3 regions of the Kitasatospora sp. NBC_00458 genome follow, and region 3 is predicted to be linked to each of the others. Evidence: riboswitches for the same ligand, from Rfam matches in the RefSeq annotation. Region 3 holds a riboswitch; each other region holds the start of a gene.
The links. A riboswitch is a leader RNA that binds a small molecule or an ion and turns the genes downstream of it on or off. The one in region 3 is predicted to bind cyclic di-AMP.

Region 1 (3,238 bases), 2.0 Mb from region 3:
GCGAGATCCGCGAGGTCCGCATCGACGGTGCCACCACCCGGCTGTCGACCGAGGGCTACGTCTACCTGCCGCCGCAGTACTTCCAGCCGGAGTACGAGCAGACGCAGTTCCCCGCACTGGTCGTCAGCACCGGCTTCCCCGGCATCGCCAAGAACCTGGTGACCCGGCTGAACTACCCGGGCGCGGCGCTCAAGCTGCTCCAGGAGGGCCGGATGCAGCCGACCGTGCTGGTGCTGGTCCGCCCCTCGCCCGCACTGCCGCAGGACACCGAGTGCGAGGACATCCCGGGCGGCGCCCAGTCCGAGACGTACTTCACCAAGGACGTGCCCTCGGCGATCCAGGCGACCTACCGGGTCTCCGCCGACCCGCGGGCGTGGGCGTTCATGGGCAACTCGACCGGCGGCTACTGCGCGCTCAAGCTGGCCATGCGCCACCCGGAGGTCTACCCGACCGCCGTCTCGCTCTCCGGCTACTACCAGGCCGCGGAGGACCCGACCACCGGGGACCTCTTCAAGGGCAGCGAGCAGCGGCGCAACGAGGCGGACCTGATGTGGCGCCTCAAGAACCTCCCGCAGCCCGGGGTCGCCGTCCTGCTGGCCGGCACCAAGGAGGGCGACGGCAACTACCGGCGCGAGACGGAGGCGTTCGTGGCCGCCGTGCGCAGCCCGATGAAGGTCTCCTACAGCATGCTGGAGACCGGCGGCCACAACTTCGAGACCTGGAGCAAGCTGCTCCCGTCCTCGCTGGAGTGGATCTCCCAGCGCCTGGTGGTGCCGGGCCGGTCGTCCGACCAGCCGGTCTGACCGGTCCCGGCCGGCACCTCGGGGGACCGGCCCGCACCTCGGGGGACCGGCCCGACGGGCCTCAGGCCACGGACTGCAGCGTGCCGGTGTGCAGCTCGCCGACCCGGCCGCCCTCGCCCTCGTACGTCCAGAACGCGCGGACCGTCATCCGGCCGAGGTCCATGACGTGGCTGACGGTGATGCCGCTCTGCTCGGTCCAGCTGACGAAGTACACCTGCGGCCCGACCTCGGCGACGTGCAGGGCGACGTCCTCCCACTGACCGGCCGACTCGCCGAGGCCCTCCCAGCGCAGCCGCTTGCCGTCGGCCGAGTAGGCGTTGCGGAAGGCCGCGCCGTTGTCGACCTGGAACAGGAAGGTGCGGCCGGCGAAGCCGGGCAGGGGGGCGGTCATGGTGGGGCTGGTCCTCGTCTCTCATGCGGTACTCGGTGTGTCCGGACGGTTCCGGCACGGGTTGGATCTCCAACCTATCCGACTGCCCCGTCTTTCGCGGCGTACTCGGGCATCGGGCGACAGCCTGCGGACCGGTGCCCGCGCCGGACCCGCGGCGGCCCCACCCGGTCCGGCCCCACCCGGCTCCCCGTTCCGCCGGGCGCACCGGGCTCCCGGGCCCGCCGGACCCTCCGGGCCGCGCGAACGGGGCCCCGCCGGGGCCGGAACCCGCCCCGGCGGGGGTGCGGGCCGGAGCGGCCGCGCCAACTGATCAACTCCGCAGGCACGTTGATCATCCGCGCGGCCCGGCCTGTGACCTGCGCGACAACCGCCCGTACGGAGTTGTCCGGCCCCCGACGGCCTGCCTAGCCTGCAGGGGCGTCCGCTGTCAGCGGACTCCCGCCGTCGGGACGCCGAGTCCTGTCCACCCGCCGGCCGGCACCCGAGCACCACAGCGGACGGGAGCGGGGGACCCAAGGTCAGTGCCCCGGTCCGTGCGCCCCCGCGCCCCGGACCGAGGCTAGGGGTGAAGCCGCTCCACAGGCGGCCGGGCAACCTCAGCCCGAACCCGACAGCTCACCTCGCAGGCGTCGCAGAGGACCAAGCCATGCCCACTGCCCCGCAGCAGCAGCCTGCCCGGCGCCACGCGCCCCGCCACGCCCGCCCCTCCCACCGGGGCCGCACCGCCGCCCTGGCCGTCACCGGAGCGCTCGCCGTCACCGGCGCCGGCCTGCTCGGCGTCCCGGCCCTCACCGGTGCCCAGGCCGCCACCGCGCCCGCCGCGGCCGCGCCCACCGTCACCCAGGACGGCCTCACCCCGGCCGCGATGGTCGCCGGCAAGGCCTCGGCCGCGTCGCTGAGCGTCCACTCCTCGGCCTGCTTCACGGCCAAGACCGTCGGGGTCGGCATCCGTGACGCGGCCGGCCGCAACCTCGACTTCCCCGGCAGCGCGAGCAACGCGCAGATCTGCCCGAGCGGCCTGTCGATCACCACCGGCTCGCGCACCCTGGCGGCCGGCACCTACACCCAGTTCGGCTTCTGGCAGGACCTCGGCGGCGCCTGGCACAACCTGCCCTCCCGCCAGCTCGTGGTCTCCTCCGCCGTCACCCCGACGCCGACCCCCACCCCGACGCCGACCACGCCGCCCGCCACCGGCGCCCCCGTCGCGGGCAAGAAGCTGACCTGGTCGGACGAGTTCAGCGGCCCCGTCGCCTACGGTTCCCGCTGGACCGGCGACCGCAGCAGCGCCTACCACTACGGCAACCACAACCCGGACGACAACAAGCTCGACTGGCTGAACAAGAACAACGTCACCGTCTCGGGCGGCGCCGCCACCTTCACCGCCAAGCCGGGCGCCAACAAGCTGGAGAACGGCAAGCAGTCCTGGGACACCGGACTGCTCACCACCGAGTACTCCAGCGAGGGCTTCCAGGTGAAGACCGGCGACTACGCCGAGACCCGGGTCAAGCTCCCCGCCGGCACCGGCGCCTGGCCGGCGCTCTGGACCTGGAAGAACGGCAACGGGGAGATCGACACCTTCGAGTACCACCCCGACAACCCGAACCTGCTGGAGCTGACCAACCACGTCAAGCCCGGCCACCTGTACTACACGGACGCCAAGGCGATCTCGAAGGACGGCTGGGTCACCATCGGCACCCACTACGGCGCCACGTCCGTGGACTGGTACGTCAACGGGGTCAAGGTCTTCTCGGACGGCAAGGGCGTCGGCACCGACTGGTCCGCGTACCTGATCCTCAACCTGTCCCTGAGCGCGGGGCAGTACCACCCCGCGCCCCAGGGCACTGCGCCGATCACCTTCGCCGCGGACTACGTCCGGGTCTACCGCTAGGTCGTACCCGCGAGGACGTGCCCGCGAGGACGTGCCCGCGAGGACGTGCCCGCGAGGACGCCGACCCGGCGGACGGCACTTTGCAAAGTGACACTTTGCAAAGCCGTCCGGACGGGAACCCGGCGTCCGTGGAGACCGCCCGCCCCGGCCGGGGCG
Region 2 (3,238 bases), 400 kb from region 3:
AGAAGGCCGGCGAGTGGACCAGCAGGGCGCCCATCGCGCCGACCACCGCGCGCTGGAGGGCGTTCGGCGGCGGGTTCTCCACGAAGGCGTCCAGCAGGACGATGCCGGCGACCCTCCCGGGGGCGTCCCCGGCGACCTTCACCACCGAGGCGCCGGTGTACGAGCTGCCGGCCAGGACGGCCCGGTCGATGCCGAGGTGGTCGAGCAGGGCGATCGCGTCGCGGGCGATCGCGGCGGGCGAGTAGTCGTCCCAGGCGATCGAGGACTCGCCGAAGCCGCGCAGGTCCATGGTGACCACCCGGCGGCCGGCGGCGGTCAGCAGCGGCCGCAGGTGCCGGTACGCGGCCCGGCTGTCGAGCATCCCGGGGAGCAGGAGGACGGGGGCGCCCTCGCCGTGGCCGGAGTCGTCGAACGCGATCCGGCCGCCGGGAAGGTCGAGGTGGCGGGTGGCGGGGGCGGTGCCGGTCATGGTGGGCCTCCTCGGTCCGCCGCGGGCGGGGTGCCGCGCGGGTTCGGGTCGTCGGCGTGTGCCGATAGCCATAAAGCTAAGGCTAATAGCCTTAGCCGTCAAGCTATCGACAGCTGTCGACGGCGGTCCGAGGCGGCCGGCCCGATGGGATCCCCCGGGCGGTCCCGGCGGCGGACCCGCCTCAGACTCCCTCCACCTTGAACGGGTCGTGCTCGGCCAGCAGCTTGTCCAGTCGGGCCTGGTCGACCCGGGTGACCAGGTCGGTGGACTCCTGGCGGTCCCGGATCACCTTGGCCAGCGTGAACGCGGAGGTGACGGTGTAGAGCAGGCCGAGGCCGAGGAAGGCCCGGGTCCAGGCCCCGACCGGGAGGTAGGCGATCCCGACGGCGAGGGCGACGGCGGAGACGGCGAAGGACAGCACGGCCTGGACGTAGTACGCGGCCGTGGTGCGGGACTGCATCGGTGCGCTCATGGCGCCAGGATGGCCGCGCCGGCGCCGGCCGCACATGAGTAGGAGTACTCAGATGGGGGGCCGTTCGTTGACGTCCTATCACGTTCGGTAGTGTCAGTTGTCGTCAATCGTCCTAAAACGCCCATCGGGCCGCGTGGTGCCCGGCCGTATCCTGTCGTCCTCAACGGATGGCTTGGAATCGGGGGCCTCTCGGATTAACGTTTGATAACGCAGCGCGGTCCCCAACGCCGTACCCAGACGGCACCGTGCGCCGTCGCTTAATCCCGCCGGTCGGCCCACGGGCAGGCCAGGGAGCCGGGGAACCACGTTCCTTGGGGTGAATCGGCCGGGCCCAGGCCCAGCCGTAGGAGACCTTCCTGCTCCGAACCCGTCAGCTAACCCGGTAGGCGCGAAGGAAGGAAAGGAGCGCGCCTCCGTGGCGTCGACGCACACCCCGGCACACCCGTCCGGCCCCTCTGCCGGCACCCAGCTGCTCGACCACCCCCGCCCCGCGGCCCACCAGGGCCCGTACGGCGGCCCGGCCGACGAGACCGCCCCGGTCGCCGAGACCAACCGGCACCGGATGCCCCGTCAGACCCGCGGAACCGCTCCGCTGCTCGGCGTCACCGCCGTCGCCGCCACCCTGGGCGCCACCGGCTTCGCCTCCGCGACCCCGGCCGCCGCGCCCGCCGTCGAGACGCCGGACGAGGCCCCGGTCGCCCTCTCCGCCGACCCCGGCCTCGCCCTCGCCGCCCGGATCCAGCAGCAGGCCGACAGCCAGCGCACCGCCGCCGAGGAGACCGCCCGGGTGCAGGCCGCCCAGGAGGCCGAGGCCAAGCGCGCCGCCCAGGTCGCCCAGCAGGCGCAGGCCAAGCGCGTCGCCGAGGAGGCCGAGAAGGCCAAGCTCGCCGCCATCAACCTCCCGGTGCGCGACTACCGGCTCTCCGCCCACTACGGCCAGAGCGCCCGCTACTGGGCCCACCTGCACACCGGCCTGGACTTCGCCGCCGACACCGGCACCGCCGTCTACGCCGTCGGCCAGGGCACCATCACCTCGGCCGGCTGGGCCGGCTCCTACGGCTACCGGATCGTCGAGACCCTGCCCGACGGCACCGAGATCTGGTACTGCCACCTCTCCTCGATCATCAAGGGCTCCGGCAAGGTCGTCCCCGGCCAGCAGATCGGCAAGGTCGGCGCCACCGGCAACGTCACCGGCCCGCACCTGCACGTCGAGGTCCGTCCCGGCGGCGGCGCCCCGGTGGACCCGGAGAGCTGGTTCGAGCAGCGCGGCGTCACCCCCTGACCACCCCTCCGGTCACCCGCTGACCGCCCTCCGGTCCCCGCCGCCGCCCCCGGCGGCGGGCGCCGGGCAGTGCACGACGCCGAGGAGCCCCGGCCCGGTCCACCGAGGACCGGACCGGGGCTCCCGCGCACCCGTCACGCCCCGGGCCGCCCCGCCGCCGGCTCCTGCGGCGAAACCCCCGCCGCGTCCGCCGGCGCGTCCTCCGCCGCGTCCTCCGGCGCCGGATCGCCCCACTGCCGCTCGTCGTCCCACTGCCGCTCGTCCCACGCTTCGTCCGAGGACCCGTCCCACGCTTCGTCCGACGGCTCCTCCGGCAGCCCCGCCAGGTACGCGTCGATCTCCGCCTGCCCCGGCTCCGGCGCCAGCTCCGGGAACTCCTCCACCAGCAGCCGCGGCAGCCCCGGCACCGTCCACTCCCCGGCCAGCTCCAGCGCCGCCACGACCGCGGCCTCCTCGAACGCCCCGTAGTCCCCGGACAGCTCCGCCGGCATCGGCCGGCCCAGCGCGTTCAGCGCCGCCAGGTTCCGGTAGCTGCGCTCCATCAGCCCCTGCTCCAGCAGCCGCCGCGCACCGTCCGTGGCCATCCCGACCGCCAGCTCCCTGGTCCCGCCGCCCCAGCCCCCGTCCTCCACCGGGTCCAGCGTGCCGTCCTCCTCCAGCGCCGCGAACGCCGCCAGCCGCTCCTCCTCCGCCAGCCCGCCGAACGCCTCCAGCCAGGACCGCACCGCCGCCTCGTCGGCGGTGTCCACCCCGGCCGCACGCAGCAGCAGCGCGTACAGCCGCGGCCAGGTCACCAGGTCGGCCCGGCGCAGCAGCCCGGCCGCCAGCTCGCCCTGCCATTCGGCCTCCGCGTGCAGCCGCTCCTGCCGCTTGGCGTTCAGCCGCTTCGCGGCCCGCTGGTGGTCGATCAGCAGCCGCACCGCGGCTCCGTACGCCAGCGGGTCCTGCCCCGGCACGGGCTGGACGTACAGGTGCAGCCGCTCGTACAGCAGGTGCTCGACCGCACCCGAGGTCA
Region 3 (3,238 bases):
TCCGGCGGCCGTGAACCTGCGGGCGAGGTCGGCCCCCGACCCGCCGTTGAGTACTGCGATCACGACGACCGAACCGGTGACCCGCATGGTGTTGCTCCTCCCTGTGGGCGGCTCCGCACCGGCGCCCACGGACATCTTGCGGAGGATCGTAGGCACGTCCTGACCCCCCGCAACAGGGAATACCCCTCAGGTGACCAGGCTCACGCCTCCCGGGTCCGGAGTACACCCGGGATACCGTCCTCCCATGCCAGTTCAGCCCGCCTCCGACCGCCCTCCGCTCTTCACCTGGGAGTTCGCCGCCGACCCGTACCCGGCGTACGCCTGGCTCCGGGAGCACGAGCCGGTGCACCGCACCACCCTGCCGAGCGGGGTGGAGGCGTGGCTGGTGACGCGGTACGCGGACGCCCGGCAGGCGCTGGCGGACGGCCGGCTCTCGAAGAACCCGGTGCACCACAGCGGGCAGGCGCACCGCACCGGCCGGGTGGGCATCCCGGGGGAGCGCCAGGCCGACCTGATGACGCACCTGCTGAACATCGACCCGCCGGACCACACCCGGCTGCGCCGCCTGGTGTCGAAGGCGTTCACGCCGCGCCGGGTGGCGGCCTTCGAGCCCCGGGTGCAGCAGCTGACCGACCGGCTGATCGACGGCTTCGCGCAGCGCGGGAGCGCCGACCTCATCCACGAGTTCGCCTTCCCGCTCCCCATCTACGCGATCTGCGACATGCTCGGGGTGCCGCCGGAGGACCAGGACGACTTCCGGGACTGGGCCGGGATGATGATCCGGCACGGCGGTGGTCAGCGCGGTGGCGTGGGGCGCGCGGTGAAGAGGATGCGCGCGTACCTGGCGGAGCTGATCCACCGCAAGCGGGCGGACCCCGGGGACGACCTGATCTCCGGGCTGATCCGGGCCAGCGACCACGGTGAGCACCTCACCGAGAACGAGGCCGCGGCGATGGCCTTCATCCTGCTCTTCGCCGGGTTCGAGACGACCGTCAACCTGATCGGCAACGGCACCTACGCGCTGCTGCGCAACCAGGGGCAGCGGGCGCTGCTCCAGGATTCGATCGCCCGGGGCGAGAGCGGTCTGCTGGAGACCGGGATCGAGGAACTCCTCCGCTACGACGGGCCGGTGGAGCTGGCGACCTGGCGGTTCGCGACCAGCCCACTGACCATCGGCGGAGTGGAGATCCCGGTCGGTGACCCGGTGCTGGTGGTGCTCGCGGCGGCGGACCGCGATCCGGCGCGGTTCGCCGACGAGAACACCCTCGACCTGGCGCGCGCGGACAACCCGCACCTGGGCTTCGGGCACGGCATCCACTACTGCATCGGCGCCCCGCTGGCCCGGTTGGAGGGGAGGGCCGCGCTGGCCACCCTGCTCACCCGGCTGCCCGATCTGCGGCTCGCGGGCAGTCCCGGGGACCTGCGGTGGCGCGGTGGTCTGATCATGCGTGGACTTCGTGAACTTCCGGTGGAATTCACCCCGGAGAAAGCGCCCACGGAGGCTCCTACCGGACCTTCCGCCGACACTCCGGCTGTCGGCTGACCCGGCCCGCGACACGCTGACGGCGGGTCTCCGGCGCGCCTCTGTGCGTGGGTTGAACCACCATCAACCCGGACATAGCGCCTCTGTTGGTGGGCAATCGATCGCCTGACGTGATTTCCGTGTGATACCGACGATATGAGCTTGTGATTGCTCCGCGGATCTGTCTACTCTCCCTGGAGTTCGCAGCTGCGAGCCCCGAGCACGGAACGCCGAGTCCTGCCCGCCGTGCCCCGGGAAACCGACCAGACCCTGGGCAGGGGCGGGGGAACCAGGTTTGTTGCCGTCCCCACGGCTTGGGGTGAAGCCGCCTCGTGCGGCCGGGCCACCTCCCGGTCCGAACCCGACAGCTCACCTCGCAGGCGTGCGGAGAGGGACCTTCATGCTGTTCGTTGGAAACGGCCGTCACCGTCGTCGCACCCAGACCGAGAAGGCCATCGCCGTAGCCGGTGTCGCCGGCGTCGGCCTGGCGATGCCGATCCTCAGCGCCACCGGCGCCTCCGCCGCCCCGGTCTCCACCTGGGACGCCGTCGCCCAGTGCGAGGCGGGCGGCAACTGGAGCATCAACACCGGCAACGGCTTCTACGGCGGCCTGCAGTTCACCTCCAGCACCTGGAAGGCGTTCGGCGGCACCGCGTACGCGCCGCAGGCCAACCAGGCCTCCAAGGCGCAGCAGATCTCGGTGGCGGAGAAGGTCCTCGCCTCGCAGGGCCCGGGCGCCTGGCCGGTCTGCTCCAAGAAGGCCGGTCTGAGCAAGGGCGGCGCCCCGGCGTCGGTCGACACCTCGGCGGACTCCTCGGCGGACGCCAAGCCGGCGGCCCAGCAGCCGACGGCGCCGAAGCACGCCTCGCCGAAGCCCGAGACGCCGAAGCCCGCCCAGCAGCCGCAGCAGGCCCCGAAGCACGCCGCCCCCAAGCCGCAGGCCCAGCCGCAGCAGCAGGCCCCGAAGCCGCAGGCCGAGCAGTACGTGCAGCAGCGCGCCGAGCAGGCCCAGCCGCAGGTGCAGCAGAACGCGCAGGCCCCGTCGTTCGCCGGCAAGGCCGGCTGGGACGCCGACGCGAAGGTGTTCTGGTACCAGAACAACGGCGCCTGGTACTGGACCAGCCACCAGAGCGTCTACCAGCAGTACGCCGCCCCGGCCGCCGCCCAGAGTGCCCCGGCCGCCCAGAGCGCTCCGGCCGCCCAGCAGCGCGCCGGCCACGGCTACACCGTCCAGGCCGGTGACACGCTCGCCGGCATCGCCGCCGGCCAGGGCGTCTCCGGCGGCTGGCAGGCGCTGTACGACGGCAACCGCGGCACGGTCGGCGGCGACCCGGACCTGATCGTCCCCGGCCAGGTGCTGACCCTCGGCTGATGCCGGTCCGCTCCGTCCGGCCCGCACGGTCCGTCCGGCCCGCTCCGTCCGTTCGGGCCGGGCCGGTTCGACCGGGCCGGGCCGTCCGGTCGACGGACCGGCGGCAGGGGGGCGGGGCCGGCCGGTCTCGTCCCCCTTCGTCCGGATCCGGCCCCTCCCCGTGGGTCAACCAGGTGAACTACCGGTGGGTAGCAGTGCCACACGCTGAGACGGGACCGAGGCCGACGTGGCCCGGAGAGCCCGTGCGGTTAGGCTCTGGTCGTAACGACTCCGCAATCGTCCGGCCGACAGCACCCCACCGTCAGCCGAACCGTCTTCCGCTAGGAGATGCCTCGTGCCGTCCA

Region 1: it holds a riboswitch for cyclic di-AMP, as region 3 does, so the genes downstream of both, OG550_RS30055 (glycoside hydrolase family 16 protein) here and OG550_RS22245 (LysM peptidoglycan-binding domain-containing protein) in region 3, are expected to answer to the same signal.
Region 2: it holds a riboswitch for cyclic di-AMP, as region 3 does, so the genes downstream of both, OG550_RS20580 (M23 family metallopeptidase) here and OG550_RS22245 (LysM peptidoglycan-binding domain-containing protein) in region 3, are expected to answer to the same signal.

What each region holds. Positions count from the first base shown of each region.
Region 1 covers NZ_CP107904.1:7,365,328-7,368,565, forward strand. The annotation lists gene OG550_RS30045 (alpha/beta hydrolase) at 1-803, shown strand, start outside; gene OG550_RS30050 (phenolic acid decarboxylase) at 865-1,194, opposite strand; cyclic di-AMP (ydaO/yuaA leader) riboswitch at 1,749-1,817, shown strand; gene OG550_RS30055 (glycoside hydrolase family 16 protein) at 1,841-3,082, shown strand.
Region 2 covers NZ_CP107904.1:4,940,021-4,943,258, forward strand. The annotation lists gene OG550_RS20570 (alpha/beta fold hydrolase) at 1-469, opposite strand, end outside; gene OG550_RS20575 (YiaA/YiaB family inner membrane protein) at 651-941, opposite strand; cyclic di-AMP (ydaO/yuaA leader) riboswitch at 1,186-1,344, shown strand; gene OG550_RS20580 (M23 family metallopeptidase) at 1,357-2,223, shown strand; gene OG550_RS20585 (hypothetical protein) at 2,358-3,238, opposite strand, start outside.
Region 3 covers NZ_CP107904.1:5,336,392-5,339,629, forward strand. The annotation lists gene OG550_RS22235 (SDR family NAD(P)-dependent oxidoreductase) at 1-87, opposite strand, end outside; gene OG550_RS22240 (cytochrome P450 family protein) at 245-1,543, shown strand; cyclic di-AMP (ydaO/yuaA leader) riboswitch at 1,774-1,921, shown strand; gene OG550_RS22245 (LysM peptidoglycan-binding domain-containing protein) at 1,923-2,894, shown strand; gene eno (phosphopyruvate hydratase) at 3,229-3,238, shown strand, end outside.